DNA from 3 places in the Pseudarthrobacter sp. MDT3-1 genome. Region 1 is predicted to be linked to each of the others. Evidence: riboswitches for the same ligand, from Rfam matches in the RefSeq annotation. Region 1 holds a riboswitch; each other region holds the start of a gene.
The links. Region 1 has a riboswitch for S-adenosylmethionine ahead of metX (homoserine O-acetyltransferase MetX). Riboswitches for the same ligand answer to the same signal wherever they lie in the genome.

Region 1 (7,454 bases):
CTTTCCGGTGCGCTGGTCCTCCGGCCGGGACCACAGAACAACGGGGGCGGGAAATACTTGGGCGTCAGTCATGGTTCCATTCTTACAGTTACCCGGCGGTAACTACCTACGGTGGCGTAGCTTGTGAGCAAGGAGGCAGGATAGGACCGTGAATGACACAAAAGCCATGCAGAGCCCGCCCAGGGCCACGGAAGCCCACCCCTGGAGCCGCTATGTGGCGATGGGAGATTCGTTCACCGAGGGCATCGGCGACCCGGACCCCACAAGCCCCGGCGGCTTCCGCGGCTGGGCGGACCGCGTGGCCGAGGAACTGGGCAGGGGCCAGGCGGACTTCGCCTATGCCAACCTGGCCGTCCGCGGCCGGCTGCTGCAGCAGATCGTGGACCAACAGCTCGCTCCGTGCCTGGCGCTTAAGCCGGACCTGATAACCCTTTCCGCCGGCGGCAACGATCTCATCAGGCCGGGCGGCGACCCCGACGCCCTCGCCGAAAAACTTGATTCAGTGGTCCAGATCCTGGCCATGGGCGGCGCCACGGTGGTGCTGTTCAACGGTCCGGATACCGGATCCTCGGTCCTGGGACGGATCCGCAGCAAGGTGGCCATCTACAACGAGAACCTCCGCACAGTGGCCGCCCGCCATGACGCCATCATCGCCGACATGTGGTCGCTCAAGCAGCTGAACGATCCGCAGATGTGGGACGAAGACCGCCTGCATTTTTCGCCGCTGGGACACCACACCATCGCCGCCATGGTGCTGGAATCGCTCAACGTGGACCACACGCTCGAGCCTCTCCGGCCCAAGCCCCTGCCCACCCGCACGTGGCGGACAGCCCGCTCCGAGGACCTGGTGTGGGCCCGCGAGTACTTTGTCCCGTGGGTGGTGCGGCGGCTGCGCCACCGCTCCTCCGGCGACGGAATCACCGCAAAACGCCCGACGCCGGGACCCGTGTTCGGCCCGGGCGTTCCGTTGGGTTCCGGCGAGGGGCCGCTGGGCACCATCGACGCCCGGCGCTAGCGGCGGCCCGGCGTGACCGGCGGCCCGGCGTGACCCCGGGACAGCTCCCCCGGACGGGCATGAATCCGGATGAGGTAGTGCGGCGGCGGCTTCACGCCCAACGGCTGCGCGGGCCCGGCCTGGGCGCCCCGGAGGACGCCGTCCGGCACTCGCTGGCTGTCCAGACGCAGGAGTTTCCTTACGCCCGCTGGAGCCTGGCGCAAAGGACCGGCAGTCTTGGACCTGCCGTTGGGGCCCCGTCTCACCGGGTTGCTGCCACCTCGACTTCGGTGGCCACAGCCGCGGAGGTGGAGGAGGCGGTGTCCGACGGGCGCATCCTGCGCACCCATATCCTGCGGCCCACCTGGCATTTTGTGCACCGCGAGGACCTTCGCTGGCTGACGGCCTTGTCCGCGCCGCGGCTTCACCAGGGCAACGCGGGCATGTCCCGGCAGACCGGGATTGATGCCGCCGCCGCTGACCGGAGCGGACAGGTCCTGGCCGAAGCCGTCCGGGGCGGCTCACACCTGACCCGCGAACAGCTGGCCTCGCGGCTGCAGGACGAAGGGTTCGCGGCCACCGGCTTCCAGCTGGCCTACCTGATCATGCACGCCGAGATCAGCGGAATCCTGACCAGCGGGTCGCCAGTGCGCAGCCGGGGCGGGTCCCTGAAGCAGACCTACGCCCTTTTTGACGAGCGTGTACCTGCCGGCCCGCCCGGGCCTCCCACCCGGGCCGAAGCGCTCAGCGAGCTCGTCCGGCGCTACTTCACCAGCCGCGGTCCGGCCACCGTCAAGGACTGCGCCGATTGGTCCGGGCTCACCATGGCCGACGTGCGCCTCGGCCTCCAACAGACCCTGGCGGCTGCTCCCGAAACGCTGGCAACGTTGGTGATTGACGGCGTCGAGCATTATTTCGACGCCGGCGCGGAGGGCGGTTCGGAGGCCGGCAACGCCACGGCCGCGGCAGGACCGCGGATCGACCTGATCCAGTGCTACGACGAATACGTGATGGGCTATTCAGCAACGCGGCACTATCTGGGCGGCAGCGCTCCGGCGTTCCCGGTCGCCGGGGATCCGATGCATGTGGTGCTGCTGGACGGGCGGATGGCCGGCTGCTGGCGGCACACCATGTTCTCCGGCCGCTGTGAGCTGGATATCCGGCTGTCCGCTGCCGCGGACCGGGCCACGGAAGATGCCGTGCAGGACGCCGTGGACCGGTACGGGGCCTTCCTGGGGATCCCGGCCGCGCGTGTGGGCTCCGGGGTTAAGCTGGAAGGACACATATGAGAGGCGCTACACCGTGAACAGCTTGTTTTTCTGGATCATCATTCTGTCGTTCGTGATACCGATGGCGATGCGGATGTACCGGAAATCCGTGAACAAACGGAACCAGGAGCAGAGCTTTTCCGGCCGCTACCCCGAGCAGTTTCCAGGCGGCGGGCAGTACCCGGGCAGCGATCAGTACCCGGGGCCGCAGAACAAGCAGCCCCGTGACGGCTACACGCAGCAGGATTACATGAGTGGCGGCTTCCGGCAGATCATGAGCCCGCAGCCCCTGCCGCCGAGCCAGCCGTTGCCGCCCATGCAGCCGATTCCTTCTGCGGATCAGCAGTTCCCGCCGTACGGCCAGCCGCAACCCAACGGCCAGCCGGTGCCGGAGCAGCGCGCGGAAGCACCGCAGCAGCCTGCCGCCCCCGGCATTCCCCTGCCGCCGTCGGGCCCGCAGGGATACCGTGCCCGCAAGCTGGCCGAACTCGACCAGCAGTACAGCAACGGCGAGCTGGCCATGGAGGACTACATGAAGCGCCGCTCCGACATCATGAACGGCTGATCGCTTAGTCAGCGCGAAAGGACACTTGAGGCCCTGATTCCAGGGCCTCAAGTGTCCTCTCGCGTTTAAGGGCAGGGGCTCAAGTGTCCCCTGGCGCTTAGATCAGGAACGTGTCTCGGAGCTGGACGCCGAGCTGGCCGATCTCGGTCAGGAAGCCGTCGTGGCCGATCGGGGCCTCAATAACGTGCACGTCCACGTCGCCGGGGAGCGCGTCAGCCAGTTCACGGGACTGGGACGGGAAGTACAGCCGGTCGCTGTCCACCGCAGCCACGAAGAACCTGGCAGTGGCCCGGCCCAAGGCCTCGTTCAGCGAGCCCCGCCCGCGGCAGACGTCGTGGCTCATCAGGGCGTCGGTGATGGCGATGTAGCTGTTGGCATCAAAGCGCCGCACCAGCTTTTTGCCCTGGTGGTCCAGGTAGCTTTCCACCTGGTAGCGGCCCCGCTCCCCCAGCGCTGCCGCCTGGAACGGCGATTCGGGGTGCTGGGCCGACCGGCCGAAGCGGCCATGGAATTCCTCGGCGGAGCGGTAGGTGATGTGCGCGATGCGCCGTGCCAGGGCCAGTCCGTCCTCCGGCAGCGGACCGCCGTAGTAGTCGCCGTTGTTAAAATTGCTGTCCTGGCGGATGGCGAGCGTCTGCGCCTGGGCGAATGCGATCTGTTCGGCGGTGCTGGCGGCACCGATCGAGATAACGGCGCACCGCTGAACCCGTTCCGGATAGGTGACCGCCCATTCCAGGGCCCGCGCGCCGCCCATGGAACCGCCCAGCACGGCGTACCAGCTCGGGATTCCCAGCTGGTCAGCCAGCCTGGCCTCGGCCGCGGTGGTGTCCCGCAGCGTTACCAACGGAAAGCGGGACCCCCACGGCTTGCCGTCCGGGGCATCCGAGGACGGCCCAGTGGAGCCGTAGCAGCCGCCCACGATGTTGATGGAGACCACAAAGAACCGGTCCGTGTCCACCGGCGCACCCGGCCCGGCCAGCTGTTCCCACCAGCCGGGCTCGTCGCTGTCGCCGCGCGTCACGTGTGTGCTTCCGGTCAGGGCGTGCTCAATCAGGACGGCGTTGGAGCCGTCCGCGTTGAGGGTTCCCCACGTTTCATAGCCGAGGGTGACTTCCGGGAGGTATCCGCCGGCTTCGAGCTCGAGTCCGCCAATACTGGCGTAACGGACCACACCGTTCCCGGGTTCTGCGGTACGGGAAATCGTAATCGTCATGGAAGGACCTTTTCTACGCGCTTGCCCACCGTCAATTGACCGGCAGGCCAGGTCCTCACCCGGGGCACCCCGCCGCAAAAGAGGGTTGCCGGCCAGCAAGCCGGGGCTGTCGCTGGCACTCATGACCTGCTTCGAGTGTACGAACAGCCCCGGTCTATTGCTAAGCGTGTGACTGGTTGTGACTTCGCGGGAGCCCTACTGCGGCTGGCCTGCCGCGTCTTTGTTGGGCTCCGCCGCACCCTTGGCCGCCCGGAAATGTCCACTCCTGACGCATCAGGATTCCGGTAAGGCTACCCTTAGCTGAGAGCCGGATCACAAAGTGCCAAGATGATGGCATGCGCATGGATCACGTCTCTTACGCCTGTGAACAAGATGGCCTCGTTGCCACCACCGAACGTATCTCGTCCGCCCTTGGCGTTGAAGCCGTGAAGGGTGGCGTGCACCCCCGGTTTGGAACCCGGAACATGATTATTCCCCTCGCGGGCCATAAATACCTGGAAGTCGTGGAGGTCCTGAACCACCCGGCATCGGACAAGGCTCCCTTCGGGCAGGCTGTCCGGGCCCGATCCGAAGCCGGCGGCGGCTGGATGGGCTGGTGCGTCGAAGTGGACGACCTCGCTCCGTTCGAAGACCGCCTGGGCCGTGCCGCCGTCAACGGCAACCGCAAGTTCCCGGACGGCCGCGAGCTGGTCTGGAAGCAGATCGGCATCCTGGGCCTGATCGCGGACCCTCAGGTCCCGTACATGCTCAAGTGGGAGGGTGACCCCGCCTTGCACCCGTCCAACGCCTATGAGAGCAACGTCAAGATGAGCTGCCTGACCATAGCCGGTTCCGCCGAACGCGTGACGGAATGGCTGGGCGAGCCCGTCGAGAAGCCGCTGGAGGATGTGGCCGTTGACTGGGTGGCTCCGCATGGAACCCCGGGCATCCTGTCAGTAACCTTCGAAACCGCTACCGGAGCAGTCACCATCTGATTGCACGTTCAATAGCTTCGGCCGCCATCAGCGGGTGCCAATGATGCCACCCACCGATGGCGGCCGAATCCTTTTAAGCTGGACCTGAGCCGGACAAACCCCCTTAGCCCAGGCCCACAGCCCTGCCAAAGAGGCTGAAGCCAACGAAGGCAACGATGTCCAGCAGCGCGTGTGCGATAACCAGCGGCATCACCCGTTTGGTCTTTGTGTAGAGCCAGGCGAAGACCACACCCATCACTGCGTTGCCGATGAACGGCCCGAAGCCTTGATAAAGGTGGTAGCTGCCGCGGAGCATCGAGCTAGTGAAGATGGCCAGGGGCATGCTCCAGCCGAACTTGCCGAAGCGGTCCAGGAGGTAACCCACCACAATGACTTCTTCCACGATGGCGTGCCGCAGCGCGGACAGGATCAGGACGGGAACCGTCCACCAGTATGAGTCGAGCGCGCTGGGGATGATGGCGGTGGTGATCCCCAGGGCACGTCCCGCTGCGTAGAGGCCCAGCGACGGGATCCCGATCAGCGCCGCGAGGCCAAAGCCCTGCAGCAGGTCACGGCCCGGCCGGGCGAAGTTGAACCCCAGCTTCCGGAAGGCGGACCAGCCTTGGGGGCTCACTCCGGCGCCGGATTGCCGCTGGTCCGTAAGGAAGTAGATGACCAGCAGCACGGGCACGAGGGCGAAAATGATGTCCAGCAGCTGGTAGGTGAGATCGAAGTATTCGCGGGGGCTCTGTGACCGGTTCAGCGTGGACGTGCCTTCGGCCAGCGGTGCACGCGTCATCTTGTCCAGCAGCTGCACCACCGAGTAGACGGCGGACTGCCCCAGGGACAGACCCAGCACAATCCAGACTTCAATCCGCAGCCGACGGCGGGAGGGAACCAACATGGTTCCATCTTGCCTTTAGTTTCTGGTTCTTCGCTGATTCGGGGGTGGCCAGCTCGCCGGGGCTGACCAAAGTGAGAGAGCGTCCGCCGAAAACGCACCAAAAGTGAGAGAGCATCCTCGGGGCGGCACCTATGCTTGGGGCTTATGAGCGCGCCAGGGAAAATCTTCATGATCCGGCACGGCCAGTCCGCGGCCAATGTCGATACGTCCATCTACAACAGGGTCCCGGACTACCGGATTCCGTTGACTCCCCTGGGCCTGGCGCAGGCCACGGCGGCCGGCGAACGGATCCGCCGCGAGCTGGACGGCCGCCAGGTCTGCGTTTATGTATCGCCGTACCTGCGGGCGCACCAGACCCTGGAGGCACTCAACCTTGGCAGCCTCACGGAACGGGTGATCGAAGAGCCACGCCTCCGTGAGCAGGACTGGGCCAATTTTCAGATCACCGGCGATATCGAGGACCAGAAGGAACTCCGCAACGCCTACGGCCATTTCTTCTACCGGTTCCGGGAAGGCGAATCCGGCTCCGACGTCTACGACCGGATCTCGTCGTTCATGGAGACGCTGTATCGCCACTGGTCTAAGCCGGACTACGCCCCCAACACCTTGCTGGTGACCCACGGGCTCACCATGCGGCTGTTCTGCATGCGCTGGTTCCACTGGTCGGTGGAGTATTTCGAATCACTCAACAACCCGGACAATGCCGCGGTGCGGACCCTTCTGCGCACCGACCTGGGCAAGTACGAACTCGATATTCCGTTCAGCCAGTGGGTGGACCGCCGGGTGGACGAGACCGTCCTGGATGCGCCGCCGATGATCTTTTAGGGGTTGTTGCTGGTCACTTAGTGCGGAGCCACGATCACTTCGGTGCCGTTGGCTTCGAACGCTGCCTTGTCCTCCGCGGAGATACCGGAGTCGGTGATCAGGCGGTTGAACGCGTAGCCGTCCATGGTGGCGAAGGCTCTGACGCCAACTTTGGAGGAGTCGGCCAGGACATAGGAAACCCGGGCCCGGCTGGCCAGCAGGGCATTCACTGACGCTTCACCCTCCCCCGTGTTGGTGGGGCCTACCTCGGGGTCGATGCCATTGACGCCGATGAAGGCGATGTCCATGACCACCTTTTGCATGATGATGTCGGTGTACGGGCCCACCAGTTCGTAGGAGCGGGGGTTCAGGATGCCGCCGGTCACCATGACTTTGATGTTGGGGCGGACAGCCAACTGCGCAGCGATATTGATGGCGTTGGTAACCACCGTCAGGGTGGGCTGGTTGGCGGGAGCGTTGAGGTCCTCCCGCGTTGCCAGGATCTGCGCGAGGGCCGTGCTGGTGGTGCCGCCGCAAAGCCCGATCACCGCGCCGGGTGAAATGAGCGCCGAAGCCGCCTGGGCAATCTGTTCCTTGGCTTCGGCGTGGTCGTCACGGTTGTACCGGCCGGGGAGGTCGTACGCCAGGGCGCCGGTGGTGGCTCCGCCCCGGGTGCGGGTCAGCAGCCGTCGCTTGGCCAGGCTGTCCAGATCACGCCGTGCCGTGGCCGGCGATACACCCAGCGTGCCCACG
Region 2 (7,454 bases), on a different contig from region 1:
CGGAGGACAAAAGCGTTCTGGCTGCCGATGGCCACGATGAGGGCGAGGCCCGTGCCGAAGCCCAGCGCGGCGGGGCCTAGAAATGCAGTCAGATCCATATCCTCCAACGTACGGGCGGACATAGGATTACTCCAGCTAAATATTCTAAGCTCTATTAAGGAAAGCTAATGAAGATGTTCCAGTTCGAGCAGCTCCGGACCTTCGCGGCCGTCGTGGACGAGGGGACGCTCGAGGCGGCGGCCCGCAGCCTGTACGTCACGCCGTCGGCCATTTCCCAGCGTCTCAAGGCGATGGAGGACGCGGCCGGCCAGATCCTGTTGCAGCGCACCAACCCCGTCCGCCCCACAACAGCCGGAGAAGCCATCCTGCGGTTCGCCCGGCAGGTCCGGCAGCTCGAATGGGACGCCCAGCAGGAGCTCGGCGAGAGCAGGGACCGCCCGACGGCGCCCATTCCCTTGGTGGTGAACGCGGACTCACTCTCCACCTGGTTCATGCCTGCGCTGGCAAATCTTCCGCCGGACCTCGGCGCTTGCTTCGAACTGCGCAGGGAGGACGAGCAGCATTCCACCCAGCTCCTGCGGACCGGATCGGTGATGGCCGCGGTTACCGCAACGCCGGAACCGGTCCAGGGCTGCAGTGTGGAACCGCTGGGTTCCCTGCGGTACCGTGCGGTGGCAAGTCCCGGCTACCTCCGGCGCTGGTGGCCCGACGGGCCTGAACTTGTTGCAGGGAGCCAGGCCCCGGTGGTGGACTTTGACCGAAAGGATGACCTGCAGGACGGGTTCTTCCGCACGATGACCGGCGCGGAACTGACCGCGCCGCGGCACTATGTGCCGTCGTCGGCCGAGTTCGCCCAGGCCATCCGGCTGGGACTGGGATGGGGGCTGCTGCCGGAGCAACAGTGCCTGGCAGACCTCCGCAGCGGCGCCCTCGTGGAGCTGGCCTCCGCGAGCCCCGTTGACGTGTCCTTGTACTGGCAGCGCTGGAAAATCGACTCCCCGGTGCTCAACCAGCTGACCGCCGCCGTCCGGGAGACGGCCTCCCGGCAGCTGCGCCAGCCAGGCGGCCAGCCAGGCGCCTGAGCGGGCGTTCGCCTCACCCGCCGTTCGCGTGGCCGGGCCCCCACAGGGGATGCGTCCGGCAACGCGGCATGCCATACTCAGGCCGTGACGTCGTTGTACTCATTCCGGGCCGAACTGTGGCGCTATCCCGACGAATCCGGCTGGCACTTTCTGACCCTCCCGGTGGAGGTCGCCGACGACCTCCGGGAGGAGGCAGCGGTGTTCCGGAAGGGCTTCGGCTCGGTCAGAGTCACGGCGGAAATCTCCGGCTGCACCTGGCAGACCTCGGTCTTTCCGGACAGCAAAAGCCGCTCCTACCTGTTGCCCGTCAAGAAGGCTGTCCGGGACGCGGCGGGCATCAGCGACGGGGATGAAGTGGCCGTCCGGCTCGCCATCCACGGCGAAGACGAGGCACGTACCGGGGAACAGACAAGCGGTACTGGCTGAACTCCACCGGAAACGACGCCGCCAGGATCGCCTCTTCTCCAAGCACCCCGCGGTGCACTGCGACGGAAGCCACCGGGAGGGCCGCCACCATCCAGAGATCATCGCGCAGCAGCCCAATTCCCAGGTGCGCCAGGGCCCAGCCCACGTACATCGGGTTCCGCGAGTGCGCATACGGCCCGGCGGTTAGCAACGCATCGGGCCGGGACAACCGGGTGTTCCGGGCAGCCAGCAACGCCCAGCTGACGATTGCGCCACCCGCCGCCAACGATGCAGCGCCGATGGTCCGTACCAGAAAGTGTGGCCCGCCGAGCCGGAGCGGCATCAAACGCTGAAGGACCACGCCGACGGCGATTCCCGCCAGGTTCTGCTCGGGCAGCGGGATGTTGGAAAGCAGCCGGCCCCAGTCCCGGTGTGCGTTCATACGTCACGGCCTCCCGGCGCGAAGGGACAGTTGAGGCCCCGAAAGACGCAAGAAACAGGGCCTCAACTGTTCCTTCGCGCCAATCAGAACCAGGCCAACCAGACCTAGATGTGCTTCAGGGCCTGCTCCAGGTCGCCGATGAGGTCGTCCACGTCCTCCAGGCCCACGGACAGCCGCACCACGCCATCGCTGAGCCCGATCGCGGCGCGGCCCTCGGGGCCCATGGCGCGGTGCGTCGTGGTGGCCGGATGGGTGATGAGGGACTTCGCGTCGCCCAGGTTGTTGGAGATGTCGATGATCCGCAAGGCGTCCAGCAGCGCAAAGGCGGCTTCCTTGCCGGAGCGGCCACCCGTCGTCGCAAGTTCCAACGTGAGGACGGTGCCGCCGGCCTTCATCTGCTTGGCGGCGAGCTCGTACTGCGGGTGAGATTTCAGCAGCGGGTACTTGACCCAGCTGACGGCCGGCTGCTGTTCGAGCCATTCGGCCAGCCGCAGCGCGGACGCGGAGGAGTGGTTCACGCGCAGCGCCATCGTTTCGAGGCCCTTGGTGAGCACCCAGGCGTTGAACGCGGAGAGGGCCGGGCCGGTGTGCCGCATGAGCTGCTTGACCGGGCCGTCGATGAACTCCTTGGTGCCCAGGATGGCGCCGCCCAGGACACGTCCCTGGCCGTCGATGTGCTTTGTGCCGGAGTACACAATCACGTCCGCACCCAGCTGGCCGCAGCGCTGCAGCAGGGGAGTGGCAAAGACATTGTCGACGACGACGGTGGCCCCGGCGGCGTGTGCCAGCTCGCTGACCGCGGCGATGTCCACGATTTCCTGCATCGGGTTGGAGGGCGACTCGAAGAACACGGCCGTGGTGGGCTCCGACAGCGCGACGCGCCATTGCTCAAGATCCGGGCCGTCAACAAACACGGTTTCCACGCCCCAGCGCGGCAGGATCTCGTTCAGGATCACAAAGCAGGACCCGAACAGGGAGCGCGCGGCAACCACGCGGTCCCCGGCCGCCAACAGGGCGCCCAGGGCTGTGAACACCGCTGACATGCCCGACGCCGTCGCAAAGCACGCTTCGGTGCCTTCGAGCAGGCGGAGGCGTTCCTGGAATGTGGCTACGGACGGGTTGCCGTACCGGGAGTAGACGAAGCGTTCGTCCTCGCCGGTGAAGGCGCGCTCGGCGGCGGCAGCGGACTCGTAGACGAAGCCCGAGTTCAGGAAGACCGGCTCGGTGGTCTCCTGGAAGTTGGTGCGGTCCAGCCCGCCGCGCACCGCCTGCGTCTCGGCGCTCCAGCTGGCGGCGTCTGGGTTGAAGGTCACTTGGCTATTCCCAGATTGGTGGGCAGGCCGCGGTTCTTCCAGCCGTTGACGGTGCGCTCGCCGTAGCGGTCCGGCTCGCCCTCGAAACCCTCCAGGACGTTGTAGGAGGTGAAACCGGCCTGCGTCGCGGCGATGGCGGCGGCGATGGAGCGCTGGCCCGAGCGGCAGAGGAACACCAGTTCAGTGCCGTCGTCCACCGGGGCCTGCTGCGTCAGGTCGGTGATGAAATCCCGGTTCGGGATGCCACCCGGGAACGTCCACGGGATGAACAGGGGATCGTTGTCCGTGGCCTTCGTGTCCGGGATGCCGATGTGGGCCCATTCACCTTCGGTCCGGACATCCACCAGAATGGCGCCCTGTTCGAGTTTGGCCCAGGCCTGCTGCGGGGTGAGGTCTCCGGCGTAGCTCATGCGTGGCCCTCGCCGTCGAAATCGAGGTCATCCACGGCGGAGGCGACGGCGGCATCAGCGGTGGCGATGGCCGACGGGAGGATGAGTGCCTGCGCAACAATCACAACGCCGCCGTTGGACGTCGCGGCCGGGCTGCCGTGCAGGACATACCCTTCGGCCAGGGCAGTGGAAATCCGTTCACAGAAAGACCTGTCATCCGGCCCGGTGACAAGCCGGTACGACAGTTTCTCTTCGGGGGCGGGGGCGGGGGCGGGGGCAGGGGCGGGTGCGTCAGACACGACGGAACTCCTTCTTTCACGCTTGCAGCTCGAATGGGTCGATATGCCGAGTATTCACCTGAGGCACCCCGCCGCGAAAGGGAGGGTTGCCGACCGGCCAGTCAGGGCTTGGCGCCGGTTCTCATTACTCCCCAAAAACGTAACATCCGGCCCGCCCGGCCGCACCGCCGCCGACGTCATGTTCCGTAACCATCGCGTGCTTCCGTGACCCCGCCGTGCTTCCGTAACGCCGGCGCCGACGGGACAATCGGGTCATGGGGAACATTCGAGGGCGTTCTTTGACGGGCGCCTGGGCGCGCGTTTTGGCCGTGACGCTGTGCGCCGTGCCGGTGCTGGTGGGGGTGACAAGCTGCCGGAGCATTTTCGCGCCGGCGCCCTGCATGCCGCCGGAGTTTTCCGTCTCGCCTGCCGCCGCCAAACCCGGCGACCAGATCACCGTCAGCGCCCCGGATACCACTTGCGATGCCCGCTACGGCACCGACGCGCAGGTCCAGGTGACGGTCAAGGATGCGACCGGCACCGCGGTGCTGGAAGAGCTCGCTCCCATGTCCGACGACGGCGGCTTCACTTTCGTGTTCACCGTCCCGGCTGGCGTGGCTCCCGGGAAGGCCGGGGTCACCGCTTACCCGTACAACCTGGACTGGTGCGACGACACAGGGGTGAACAACCGGGCGGCTCAGGGGCCGGCGGAACTTGTCCGGGTTTCGTGCGCGGAACGCCTGGTGCCGCTGGTGATCCTTGGACCCGGAGCCTGACCCTGGCGTCAGGCTTTGAGGATCAGGGCGTCGCCCTGGCCGCCGCCGCCGCACAACGCAACCACGCCTGTCCCGCCGCCGCGCCGGTTCAGCGCGAGTGCCTGATGCAGGACCAGGCGGGCCCCCGAGGCGCCCACCGGGTGGCCCAGGGCGATGGCGCCGCCGTCGGTGTTGATCCTGTCCGCGTCGATCCCCAGGTCCGTGGCGGACTGCAGCACCACTGAGGCGAAGGCTTCGTTGATCTCAATGAGGTCCACGTCGTCAATGGTCATCCCTTCGAGTTTCAGCGCCCGCTCAATGGCGCGGGACGGCTGGGAATGCAAGGATCCATCCGGTCCGGCGGTCTGGCCGTGGCTGCCGATTTCCGCGATCCAGCTCAGGCCGGCCGCTTCCGCTGCTGCCTTGCTGGCCACTACCACTGCGGCGGCGCCGTCTGACAGCGGGGAGGCAGAACCGGCGGTGATGGTGGCCGCCGGATCCTTGGAGAAGGCGGGCTTCAGTGCCGCCAGCGTCTCGATGGTGGTGCCGGCGCGGATGCCTTCGTCGGCATCAATCACGACGGCGGGTCCCCGGCGCTGCGGGACCTCCACCGGAGCGATCTCCTCAGCCAGGATGCCGGCCGCCCGGGCGGCCTCCGCCCGCTGGTGCGAAAGGGCGGCGACGGCGTCCTGGTCCTCGCGGCTGATGCCCAGGCGGGCGTTCCCGGCGTCCGTGGCGGAGCCCATCAGTTCGCCTGAGACGGGGTCCTGCAGGCCGTCAAAGTTCAGTGAATCCAGCAGCGGCGCATCGCCGATGGCCACGCCGCCGCGGAGCCGGGGCAGCAGGTGCGGGGCGTTGGTCATGGATTCCTGGCCCGCCGCCACGATGAAATCAGCCTCGCCGGCGCGGATCATCCGGGCGGCATCGATCACCGCGGTGAGGCCGGACAGGCACAGTTTGTTGATGGTTACGGTGGGCACGTCCCAGCCGATGCCCGCGGCGAGGCTGGCCTGCCGGGCGGGTCCCTGGCCAGCGCCCGCCTGGATAACCTGGCCTACGATGACGGCCTGGATCTGTTCCGGCGCCACCCCGGACCGTTCCAGAGCGTTCCGGATGGCGTGGGCACCCAGTTCGCTGGAGGTGAGCCCGGAGAGGCTGCCGCGGAACTTGCCGAAGGGGGTCCGTGCGCCGCCCAGGATGACGGGGATGTGAGCGTCGTTGCTCATGGTCTGCCTTTCGGTTGCGGATTCAGGAGTGCTTGGGGCCAGCTTAGGCGAACCGTGAGGGCCGGTGAGGTGGCGCAGGCGCTGTGGATTCGGCCGCGATCGCGTCAGCCGTGGAGGAGCAGTTGGTGGAGTAGGTGGTCCTGCCAGCGGCCGGCGATCTTCAGGTACTGCGGCGCCACGCCGATTTCCCGAAACTCGGCGCGTTTGAGGATCTTGCGTGAGCGCTCATTGTCGAGCAGCGTTGCCGCCTGGACCCGGTGGAGGCCCAGTTCTGTCCGGGCATGGTCAGTGGCGAAGCGGACCGCCGCAGATCCGATGCCCCGCCGGTTGAGGGTGGAATCAACCCAGTACCCGAGGTTGGCGTTGAGGAACGGCCCGCGGACGATGCCGGTGAGGGTGACGGCGCCGACGATGCAAGCGGGATCGTTGTGGTCCACCAGCACCCACGGAACTTCCTGGCCCACGGAATGCTGGGCGAGCTTGGCCCGGATGATGTCCAGTTGATGCCTGGGAGCGAAGAAGGCTTCGTCCCGCTCCGGTTCCCAAGCCTCGAGGTGCTGGCGGTTCCGTAGGTAGGCCTCGCTCAGGCCGGCTGCGTCACTCCGCCGCAGCAGCCGGATCCGGACCCCCGGGACGAGAAAGGCCGGGGCATCGCTAAGCAAGAACTCTCCCGCGCTATTCGAAGGAAGCACGACGGCGGTCCGACAACCGGGTGTTCCAGACGTCCGGTTTGGTGACCTGGAAGCGGCGGCCGGTCAGTGCAAGTGGGGTTAGCCGGATGTAGTAATTCTTGGGTCCAGACTGCCAGGGCTCCAGATGCAGGGCGTCGACGGCGTCCTTGTCAGCCTGGGCCTCGATCACTTCGGTGTCTCCGCGCGCCACCACACTCCAGGCCACCTCCGTGCGGGGATCGTATCCATCGATCTCCAGCGCCGCGGGACGGTCCGCCTGGGCGCCCCACAGTTTGGAGCCACCGGCGCTGCGGAAGACGATGCTCCTGCGGTCCAGGACGTAGTTGACCGGAAAGATCTCCGGATGGCCGTCCACTACAAGGGCCAGCCGCCCCAGGGTGTCGTCGGCCAGTAATTCCCAGCATTCGTCAAATGTCAATTTGTTGATCGGCTGCGCGTAAGAGTTCATGCACCAAACCATACGGACCTATGCGACGGACCAACAGGGCAGTGCCACCGTAATCCCCGGCCCGGGCCTCGGTAGTTCAACTTAGGGCAGCTCAATATGCTCCCTGAGGGCGTCCAGGACCGGAAGCTGGCCCTTGACCAGCTTGCTGCGGGCCTCGGATTCCGTCACCCACCGGGCATCGTCCACCTCGGGAAAGTCCTGGATGATGCCGGATCCTTTGGGCCACTCCAGCGGGAACGTGTTGCTCACAATCCTTTCGGGCTGGAAGTCAGACTCCGCGGCGAACACCGTGATGATCTTTCCCGACGGTTGCCTGAACGCGCCCAGCTCGAAGTAGGCAACAGCTGGCGGCGGCGTGCCGATTTCTTCGGCAAACTCGCGCAGCGCGGCCAGCAGGGGTTCCTCGTCGGGAAGGTACTCGCCC
Region 3 (7,454 bases), on a different contig from region 1:
CGCCGGGCTGGGCCTGGCCGTGCCCATCAACACCACCACGCGGCGCATCATCTCGGCGCTGCTCAAGGACGGCCGCGTCAGGCGGGCTTATCTCGGCGTGGTCAGCACACCCTTCCGCCTCAATGCGAGCGCCGTGATCAGGACGGGACAGCGGGACGGGCTGCGCGTGGTGGAGGTCCTGGCCGGTTCGCCTGCAGATCGCGGGGGCCTGCGTGCGGGTGACGTCATCCTGACAGCCGGAAGCCGCCCCGTCAGCAACGCCGAAAGCCTGCAGAAGCTGCTGTTCGCCGATGCGATCGGCCAGCCGCTGCTGATTCGAGTGCTGAGGGACGGCCAGGAAGTGGACATTGTGGCAGTGCCCGAAGAGATGGCCGGGAACGGGTAAACCGCTACCGGCGCTTCTTCAGGTGCGCTACCGGGTCCTGCGGGCCTTCAATCGGGCTCTTGGCCTTCTTCTCCGCGCGTTTCTCCTTGATGGTTTTGACCGGCTTCTTGTGCAGCTGCTGGTGTGGTGACTTGTCCGGCATGGCGTGCTCCTTACAACGGGGGACGGGCTGCGTCCCACTTCGTAAAATACGCCTGTTCAGCCCCGAATGTAATGCCCCGAATCAGTCCGGAACTGCAACGTCCGCGATGCCAACGAAACGGGTCCCGACGCCGTCGAACTCGCTCCTGATGAGGCCCGGCCGCAGCGGCGGCACCTCGTCCGGGGCATGGTGCTCGCACACCACATACGTGAATTCCGGCCACCATTTTTTGGGCCGGGCCGCTTCCTCGTAGCCGCAGACGGCACATTCCAGGTGCACCCAGACCGGACGCTTGCCGGTCCGGTTGGCCCGCGACTGGATCAGCCATGCCGGTGGGTTGTCCAGGATTTCGCCCAACTCCGCCTCGGTCAGTCGTTTCGGGATGCCATGGCGCTGGGCCATTTCCATCGGTACATCAAGGGCAATTGCCGCGTCGCGTCTGCTAATCATCAGAGTCAACGATACGGGACCGGGACAAACCTGAATGAGTCCCTTACGACGCCAGTGCGATGCCGACAGCCGCCGCGGCAAATCCGGCGGCCAGGTTGGCGCCGATGTTCAGGGCGGCGGCACTGAACCGCGACTCGCTCAGGAGCCGCACCGTGGCGGTGGTCCAGGAGCTGAACGTGGTGAGCCCGCCCGCCAGGCCGGTGGCGACAGCGGTCTGCCACTCGGGGGCAAGGCCGAGCCGTCCGGTGATGCCGATGGACAGTCCGATGATCAGGCACCCGGTGACGTTGACGGTGAGCGTGGCCCACGGCCAGTGCCGCAGCCTACCGCTCGGGCTGACGGCCGTGCGGAGCCCCTCGCGGTGGGCGAACCAGCTGTCGACGGCGAAGCGCAGCAGGGCGCCCGCCATGCCGAACACTCCCACCAGGACCGCGCCCATCACGGCGCTGTCCCCGCCCGGTCACCCTGCAGCCGGTCGGTGAGTAGCCGTCCGGTCCGCCAGCCACCGGCCGCGCCGCCCAGTCCCAGCAGCAGGGATAGCCCCAGGTAGGCGATCCACACGGGATGTTCGCCGGCCCTGGACAGCTGGTCACTCGAGAAAACGACTGCTGAGAACGTGGTGAACGAGCCCAGGAATCCGGGCCCCAGGCCGGCGCGGAGCCAGAATGCCGTCTGCGGCCGGGCCATCCAGACCGTAGTGAGGGCAGCCAGCACAAAACTTCCGGTGACGTTGATGGCCAGGGTGGTCCAGGGCATTGCCCCCACGGTTTCCGGAAAGGCGAGTCCCAGCCCGTACCGGAGTTCCGTTCCGGCGAGGCCGCCTGCCGCCACGGCCAGCCAGGCCCGCCAATGCGGCGCGCGGACGTTCGTCATTCAGCTGCCGCTGAGGGTGCAGCCGGTATGGGGGTGGTCACTGTGGACCCAGAGCGCCGCGGTGACTTCATCCGCGAGATCGTAGTCCCGCTTCCTGCCGGCGTTGCTGATCCGCACCACCAGCGCTCCGCCAAACGGCTTACGGCCCACTACCTCGACCTCGTCGTCGAGGTCGATTTCCTCGGCGGAAAGATACCGCAGCAGATCAGGGTTCTCGTCGCTGATACGGGTGATCCGGCCGGTGTGCCCGGGATCGAGTTCGCCGAGCAGATGGGCCTCGGGCAGCAGCACCGTGCCGTCCGCGGCGGGGATCGGGTCACCGTGCGGGTCGCGTTGCGGGTTGCCCAGTTTTGCCGCCATACGCTCAATAAACGTGTCCGACACCGCGTGCTCCAGCAGTTCGGCTTCGTCGTGGACTTCGTCCCAGCTGTAACCAAGCTCCTGCACCAGGTAGGTCTCAATGAGCCGGTGCCGGCGCACCATGGACAATGCCAGCCGGACCCCGGAGTCTGTAAGGGTGATGGCGCTGTATGGCTTGTGGTCCACCAGGCCCTGGTCCTTGAGCTTGCGGACCATCTCCGAGACCGAGGAATTGGCCACCCCCAGGCGCTGCGCGAGCTGCGAGGACGTGATGGGTTTGTCCTGCCACTCCGTGAAGCCGTAGATGACCTTGACGTAGTCCTCGATCGAGGAGGAGGGCGCGCTGGTCTTCACGTTTCCAAGCCTACCCGGTGGTCAGCGCCCGTCACGCCTTCGTGGCCCGCCACGTCAACGTCAGGTACGGCAGGCTGATCTCCTCTTCGGCGGCGTGCCCCAGGTGTTCGTGCAGGTACCAGTCGAGGTTGGCGAGGACCTTGCCGCGCGTGGCTTCGCCGGCGCGCAGGTAGTAGCTGCGGGACTTCGTCAGTTCCATGATGTCCGCCGTGCTGAGGCTGTCCTCCCACCGCGTCACATGGCTCTCGAGGCCTTCAAACTCCGGCCCCACCACCGGGCGGAACCCGGGCTTGTAGACGTCGCCCGCGTGCATGATGCGGGACAACCGGTGCACCCACGGAACGGACGTGTCCAGCTGGTTCCAGATCAGCCCCAGAGTTCCGCCGGGCCGCAGGATCCGCGCCAGTTCGGTGCTCGCCGGCAGCGGATCGCACCAGTGCCAGGCCTGCGCCACGCTTACGACGTCGAACGAGGAGTCAGCGAGTCCCGTCGCCTCTGCCGTCCCCTGCGTCGCGTCCGCCGCCGCGTAGTGGGCCCGCAGCTGTTCGAGCATGTCCGGCGACGGATCCACGGCGGAAACCGCCAGGCTGCGTTCCAGTAGAAGGGCGGTGAACTTGCCGGTTCCGGCGCCCACGTCCACGGCGTCCGTGGCCCCGGCAGGGATCAGCCAGTCCGCTGAGTCGGCAGGGTAGCCAGGGCGTACGCGCTGGTAATGTTCGCCGCCGTCCTGGAAACTCTGTCCGAGTTCCAGGCGGCGTCCGTGCTCAAGTCTGGGGCCACCCCGTGCCACGTGCGGCCTCCTTCAACTGAGCCCATCGGTATCCTTCGAATTTACCGCATGGGCCGCAGCCGGGTGGGCAGCGGTCAGGTCAGGAACCAGGGGAGGAAAGCGTCAGTCAGTCGTCAAGGCACGGAGCCGCGCCGGCGGTGCCCGGCGTGTTGGGAGCCCAGTGAGGGTACGTGCGGGAGTCGTTGGCCGGAACCCAGCGGCCCGCGTCCACCACGTAGTCCCAGCCCAGGCCGGTCCGGCGGAGTTGCTCCAGGCCGGCAAGGAGCCGCTGGGCATCCTCCAGCCGTGAGCCCACGCCGAAGCTGGCCCGCAGGGAACCGGAGGGAAGGCCGAGGCGCTTGAGCAGCGGGTGCGCGCAGAAGCGGCCGTCCCGGAGACCAACGCCATGCTCGGCCGACAGGTACGCGGCCACAAGCCCGGCGTCGTACCCTGCCACGGAGAAGTTCACCACGCCGATGGTGCCCGCTTCAGCGTCCGTGTCCGAGAAGATCTGGTGCACGGTGACGCCGTCGATCTTCCCGAGCCCTTCCACCAGGAATGACCTGATGGCTGCCTCGTGGGCGTGCCAGCGGTCGTGGTCCAGGGACGCGATGACCTGGGTGGCGCGGGCCAGAGTGGCCGCGCCGAGGACGTTGGGGGAGCCGCCCTCGTGCCGGGCCGGACCGGTGGCCCAGCTGACGCCGTCGAGCCTGGCCTCGCGGACGGCGCCGCCGCCGGCCAGGTGGGGCGTGCCAGCGTCGAGCCAGTCGGTGCGGCCCACCAGGACGCCGGAGCCGAAGGGCGCGTAGAGCTTGTGCCCGGAGAAGGCGAGGTAGTCGACGTCGTCGGTGCTGATATTGATGCGCCGGTGCGGCGCCAGCTGCGCGGCGTCCACCACGATCCGCGCTCCGTACTCATGGGCGAGGGCGGCCAGGGCCTTGATCGGGAGGATCTCGCCGGTGACGTTGGAGGCGCCCGTGACCGCGAGGAGGCTGACGTTGCCCTGCTCAAGTTCGGCGCGGAGGACCTCGAGGGTCCCCACGATGGTGTCCGCGGCGACAACGCTGCGGTGCGGGACTCCCTGCCACGGAAGCAGGTTGGCATGGTGTTCGATGTCCAAGTAGAGGACATCGCCATTGGGCCGTCCGTCCGTCGCCGGCAGGCAACCCGCCAGCAGGTTCAGCGAGTCGGTGGTGTTCCGGGTGAAGATGACGGAGTCGTCCGGGCGCCCGCCCACAAAGTCGCGCACGATGTCCCGGGCGTTCTCGTAGACGGAGGTGCTGATCTGCGACGCGTAGCCGGCGCCGCGATGGACGCTGGCGTAGAACGGCAGGATCTCGTTGAGGTAGGCCGACACGACGGAGAGGGCGGGAGCGGATGCGCCGTAGTCCAGGTTCGCGTACCGGACATGGCCGCCCTGGATCAGCGGTGCCTGGATTTCCGCCCCGGTGACCGCAGAGAGGGGGCGCCCTGCAATAGCGGCGTCATCGTGGATCAGCGCAGTGGCATTGGCGGGGGCGGCGTTGCTGGGAGAAACAGTGTTAGGGGAGACGGTGGCAGTTGTCACGGAGACCTCACTCTAGAAGGACTCCCGGTAACGGGAATCCGCGCTTGCCGTGTCCATTCCGGACCGGCCTGGTCGTCACCCGGGGCACCCCACCGCGAATGGAGGGTTGCCGGCCAGCAAACCGGGGTTTCGCGCTGGCACTCGTGACCTGTTAAGAAGCCTAGAACATCCGCCGCTGCAGAAAGGAAGCTCGGCCCAATGTTAAGGACTTTGTTACGCGCGTTTGAGGAACAGCCTCATTTGTCGAAGATACGACGGCGGACGCCCCCTTGAGGAGGCATCCGCCGTCGATAATTCGAAGAAAGTGCCTAGAGGAGATCGTCCAGATCCGGGTTCAGCCGCTTGAGCACCTCTGAGTGCAGGATGGAGTTCGTGGCCAGGGCGTTGCCGCCGAACGGCCCGTCCTGTCCCTCCAAGGAGGTGAAGCGGCCGCCGGCTTCCACTACGATGGGCACCAGGGCAGCCATATCGTACAGGTTCAGTTCGGGCTCGCAGGCGATGTCCACGGAACCTTCGGCCACCATGCAGTAGGACCAGAAATCGCCGTAGGCGCGCGTGCGCCACACGTCCTCGGTCAGGCCCAGGAACTCATCCAGGTTGCCGCGTTCCTTCCAACCGCCCAGGCTGGAGTAGGACAGGGAGGCATCCGAAAGTTTGGAGACGTCGGAGACGCGGAGCCGCGTTGCGGCGGCAAGGGACTTGCCCATGTACGCGCCGGAACCCTTGGCGGCCCACCAGCGTTTGCCCAGCGCGGGCGCGCTGACCACTCCCACCACGGGTTCGCCTTCGTCCACGAGGGCGATCAGGGTGGCCCAAACCGGGACGCCGCGGACAAAGTTCTTGGTGCCGTCGATGGGATCAATGATCCAGCGGCGGGAGCCATGGCCCGAACTGCCGAATTCCTCGCCCAGCACGGCGTCGCGCGGACGCGAGCGGGACAGCTGGCCGCGGATGGCTTCCTCCGCGGACTTGTCCGCGTCCGTTACCGGCGTCAGGTCCGGCTTGGTCTCGATGCGGAGGTCCAGTGCCTTGAAGCGGCTCATGGTCTGGTCATCCACGGAATCTGCCAGCACATGGGCAAGGCGCAAGTCATCGTTGTAGCTCGAAGCGGGTTGGATCATGGTTCCAAACTACCGTCTCAGGGCCGCAGTGTTGGGGACATCGGCGTCCCGTCTAGCCGATGCTGCCGAGTTCCTTGGTTTCCTGGCCCACCAGGCGGGGATCCGTGCCCAGCAGCCGTCGCAGGGACGCGAGCCGGGCCGGGCCGGTGGGGCCCGCGTGGCCGGCGGACACCCAGGCATCCACGCCGCAGTTGACGGCCGCGGTGTTGTGCTTGCAGCCACGCTCGCAGGCATCCGTACCCGGCTCCAGGTCCGGGAAGGACCGCAGGATCCGGTCCGGGTCCACGTGGGCCAGGCCGAACGAACGGATGCCAGGGGTGTCGATGATCCAGCTTCCGGCGGGAGCTCCGGTCAGCTTCAGGGCTAGGGCCGACGACGACGTGTGGCGGCCGCGGCCGGTCACGGCGTTCACACCACCGGTGGCCCGTTCGGCCCCGGTGAGCGCATTGACCATGGTTGACTTGCCCACGCCGGAATGACCCAGCATCACCGAGACCTTGCCCTCGAGGTACGCGCGGAGCTGCGAAACTGCGTCACTGTCCAGGCGGGCCGAGAGGCCGTCGTCGGAGCGGGCATCGATACCTGAGGCTTCGGAGTCCGACGTGCGGCTGATGATCACCGGGAAGTCCAGGTGCTCGTAGTTGGACAGCAGTTCCGCCGGATCCTTGACGTCCGCCTTGGTGACGAGCAGCAGTGGCTCAATGCCGGCGTCGTAAGCGGCCACCAGGGCGCGGTCGATGAAGCCTGTGCGCGGCTCCGGGTTTGCGGCGGCCACCACCACCACCAACTGATCTGCGTTGGCCACCACCGCACGCTCGATCGGATCAGTGTCATCGGCGCTGCGGCGCAGCAGGGTCCTGCGGTCCTGGATCCGGACCAGGCGGGCCAGCGTGTCGGGTTCCCCGGAGACATCTCCAACGAGGGAGACGAAGTCGCCGGCAACCACGGGGGAGCGGCGGAGTTCGCGGGCCCTGGCTGCGATGATGATCCGCTCGTCGCCCGAGTCTTCGCCGACGACGGCGGTGTACCGGCCGCGGTCCACGGTGATGATGCGGCCCGTGACGGCGTCGTCGTGGCTGGGGCGGTCCTTCGTGCGCGGCCGGGAGCCCTTTTTGCTGGGCCGGATCCGGACGTCGGACTCGTCCCAGGAATCAGTGCTGCGTGCCACCGGGCGAACCTTCCATGCCGTCGGCGGCAGCCGCGCCCTGGGCCAGCATGTCGGCCCACATCTGCGGGAATTCCGGCATGGTCTTGGCAGTGGTAGCGATGTCCTGGACTTCGATGCCCGGCACCGCGAGGCCGAGGATGGCACCGGCGGTGGCCATTCTATGGTCCGCGTAGCTGTGGACGACGCCGGCGTGCAACTTTGCCGGGCGGATCACCAGGCCGTCGCTGGTCTCCTCCGCGTCGCCGCCGAGGCGGTTGATTTCGGT

Region 2: linked by a shared signal. The riboswitch ahead of ACX80X_RS04790 (DUF1737 domain-containing protein) and the one ahead of metX (homoserine O-acetyltransferase MetX) in region 1 are both predicted to bind S-adenosylmethionine.
Region 3: linked by a shared signal. The riboswitch ahead of ACX80X_RS01500 (aminotransferase class V-fold PLP-dependent enzyme) and the one ahead of metX (homoserine O-acetyltransferase MetX) in region 1 are both predicted to bind S-adenosylmethionine.

Annotation. Positions count from the first base shown of each region.
Region 1 covers NZ_JBTNDX010000001.1:155,758-163,211, forward strand. Annotated here, with positions in the region: gene ACX80X_RS00770 (alpha/beta hydrolase) at 1-72, opposite strand, end outside; gene ACX80X_RS00775 (SGNH/GDSL hydrolase family protein) at 167-1,015, shown strand; gene ACX80X_RS00780 (winged helix DNA-binding domain-containing protein) at 1,075-2,283, shown strand; gene ACX80X_RS00785 (hypothetical protein) at 2,297-2,827, shown strand; gene metX (homoserine O-acetyltransferase MetX) at 2,925-4,040, opposite strand; SAM riboswitch class IV at 4,053-4,167, opposite strand; gene ACX80X_RS00795 (VOC family protein) at 4,376-5,014, shown strand; gene ACX80X_RS00800 (CPBP family intramembrane glutamic endopeptidase) at 5,118-5,897, opposite strand; gene ACX80X_RS00805 (histidine phosphatase family protein) at 6,042-6,722, shown strand; gene ACX80X_RS00810 (DeoR/GlpR family DNA-binding transcription regulator) at 6,740-7,454, opposite strand, start outside.
Region 2 covers NZ_JBTNDX010000004.1:174,595-182,048, reverse strand. Annotated here, with positions in the region: gene ACX80X_RS04820 (LysE/ArgO family amino acid transporter) at 1-98, opposite strand, end outside; gene ACX80X_RS04815 (LysR family transcriptional regulator ArgP) at 168-1,082, shown strand; gene ACX80X_RS04810 (DUF1905 domain-containing protein) at 1,167-1,508, shown strand; gene ACX80X_RS04805 (methyltransferase family protein) at 1,420-1,830, opposite strand; gene ACX80X_RS04800 (O-succinylhomoserine sulfhydrylase) at 2,034-3,242, opposite strand; gene ACX80X_RS04795 (rhodanese-like domain-containing protein) at 3,239-3,652, opposite strand; gene ACX80X_RS04790 (DUF1737 domain-containing protein) at 3,649-3,930, opposite strand; SAM riboswitch class IV at 3,944-4,059, opposite strand; gene ACX80X_RS04785 (hypothetical protein) at 4,185-4,685, shown strand; gene ACX80X_RS04780 (acetyl-CoA C-acetyltransferase) at 4,694-5,890, opposite strand; gene ACX80X_RS04775 (GNAT family N-acetyltransferase) at 5,995-6,552, opposite strand; gene ACX80X_RS04770 (pyridoxamine 5'-phosphate oxidase family protein) at 6,566-7,030, opposite strand; gene ACX80X_RS04765 (NUDIX domain-containing protein) at 7,112-7,454, opposite strand, start outside.
Region 3 covers NZ_JBTNDX010000002.1:27,818-35,271, reverse strand. Annotated here, with positions in the region: gene ACX80X_RS01535 (S1C family serine protease) at 1-385, shown strand, start outside; gene ACX80X_RS01530 (hypothetical protein) at 390-527, opposite strand; gene ACX80X_RS01525 (hypothetical protein) at 609-977, opposite strand; gene ACX80X_RS01520 (fluoride efflux transporter FluC) at 1,021-1,416, opposite strand; gene ACX80X_RS01515 (fluoride efflux transporter FluC) at 1,416-1,850, opposite strand; gene ACX80X_RS01510 (metal-dependent transcriptional regulator) at 1,851-2,564, opposite strand; gene ACX80X_RS01505 (class I SAM-dependent methyltransferase) at 2,596-3,354, opposite strand; gene ACX80X_RS01500 (aminotransferase class V-fold PLP-dependent enzyme) at 3,461-4,900, opposite strand; SAM riboswitch class IV at 4,936-5,049, opposite strand; gene hisN (histidinol-phosphatase) at 5,209-6,021, opposite strand; gene rsgA (ribosome small subunit-dependent GTPase A) at 6,074-7,189, opposite strand; gene aroA (3-phosphoshikimate 1-carboxyvinyltransferase) at 7,173-7,454, opposite strand, start outside.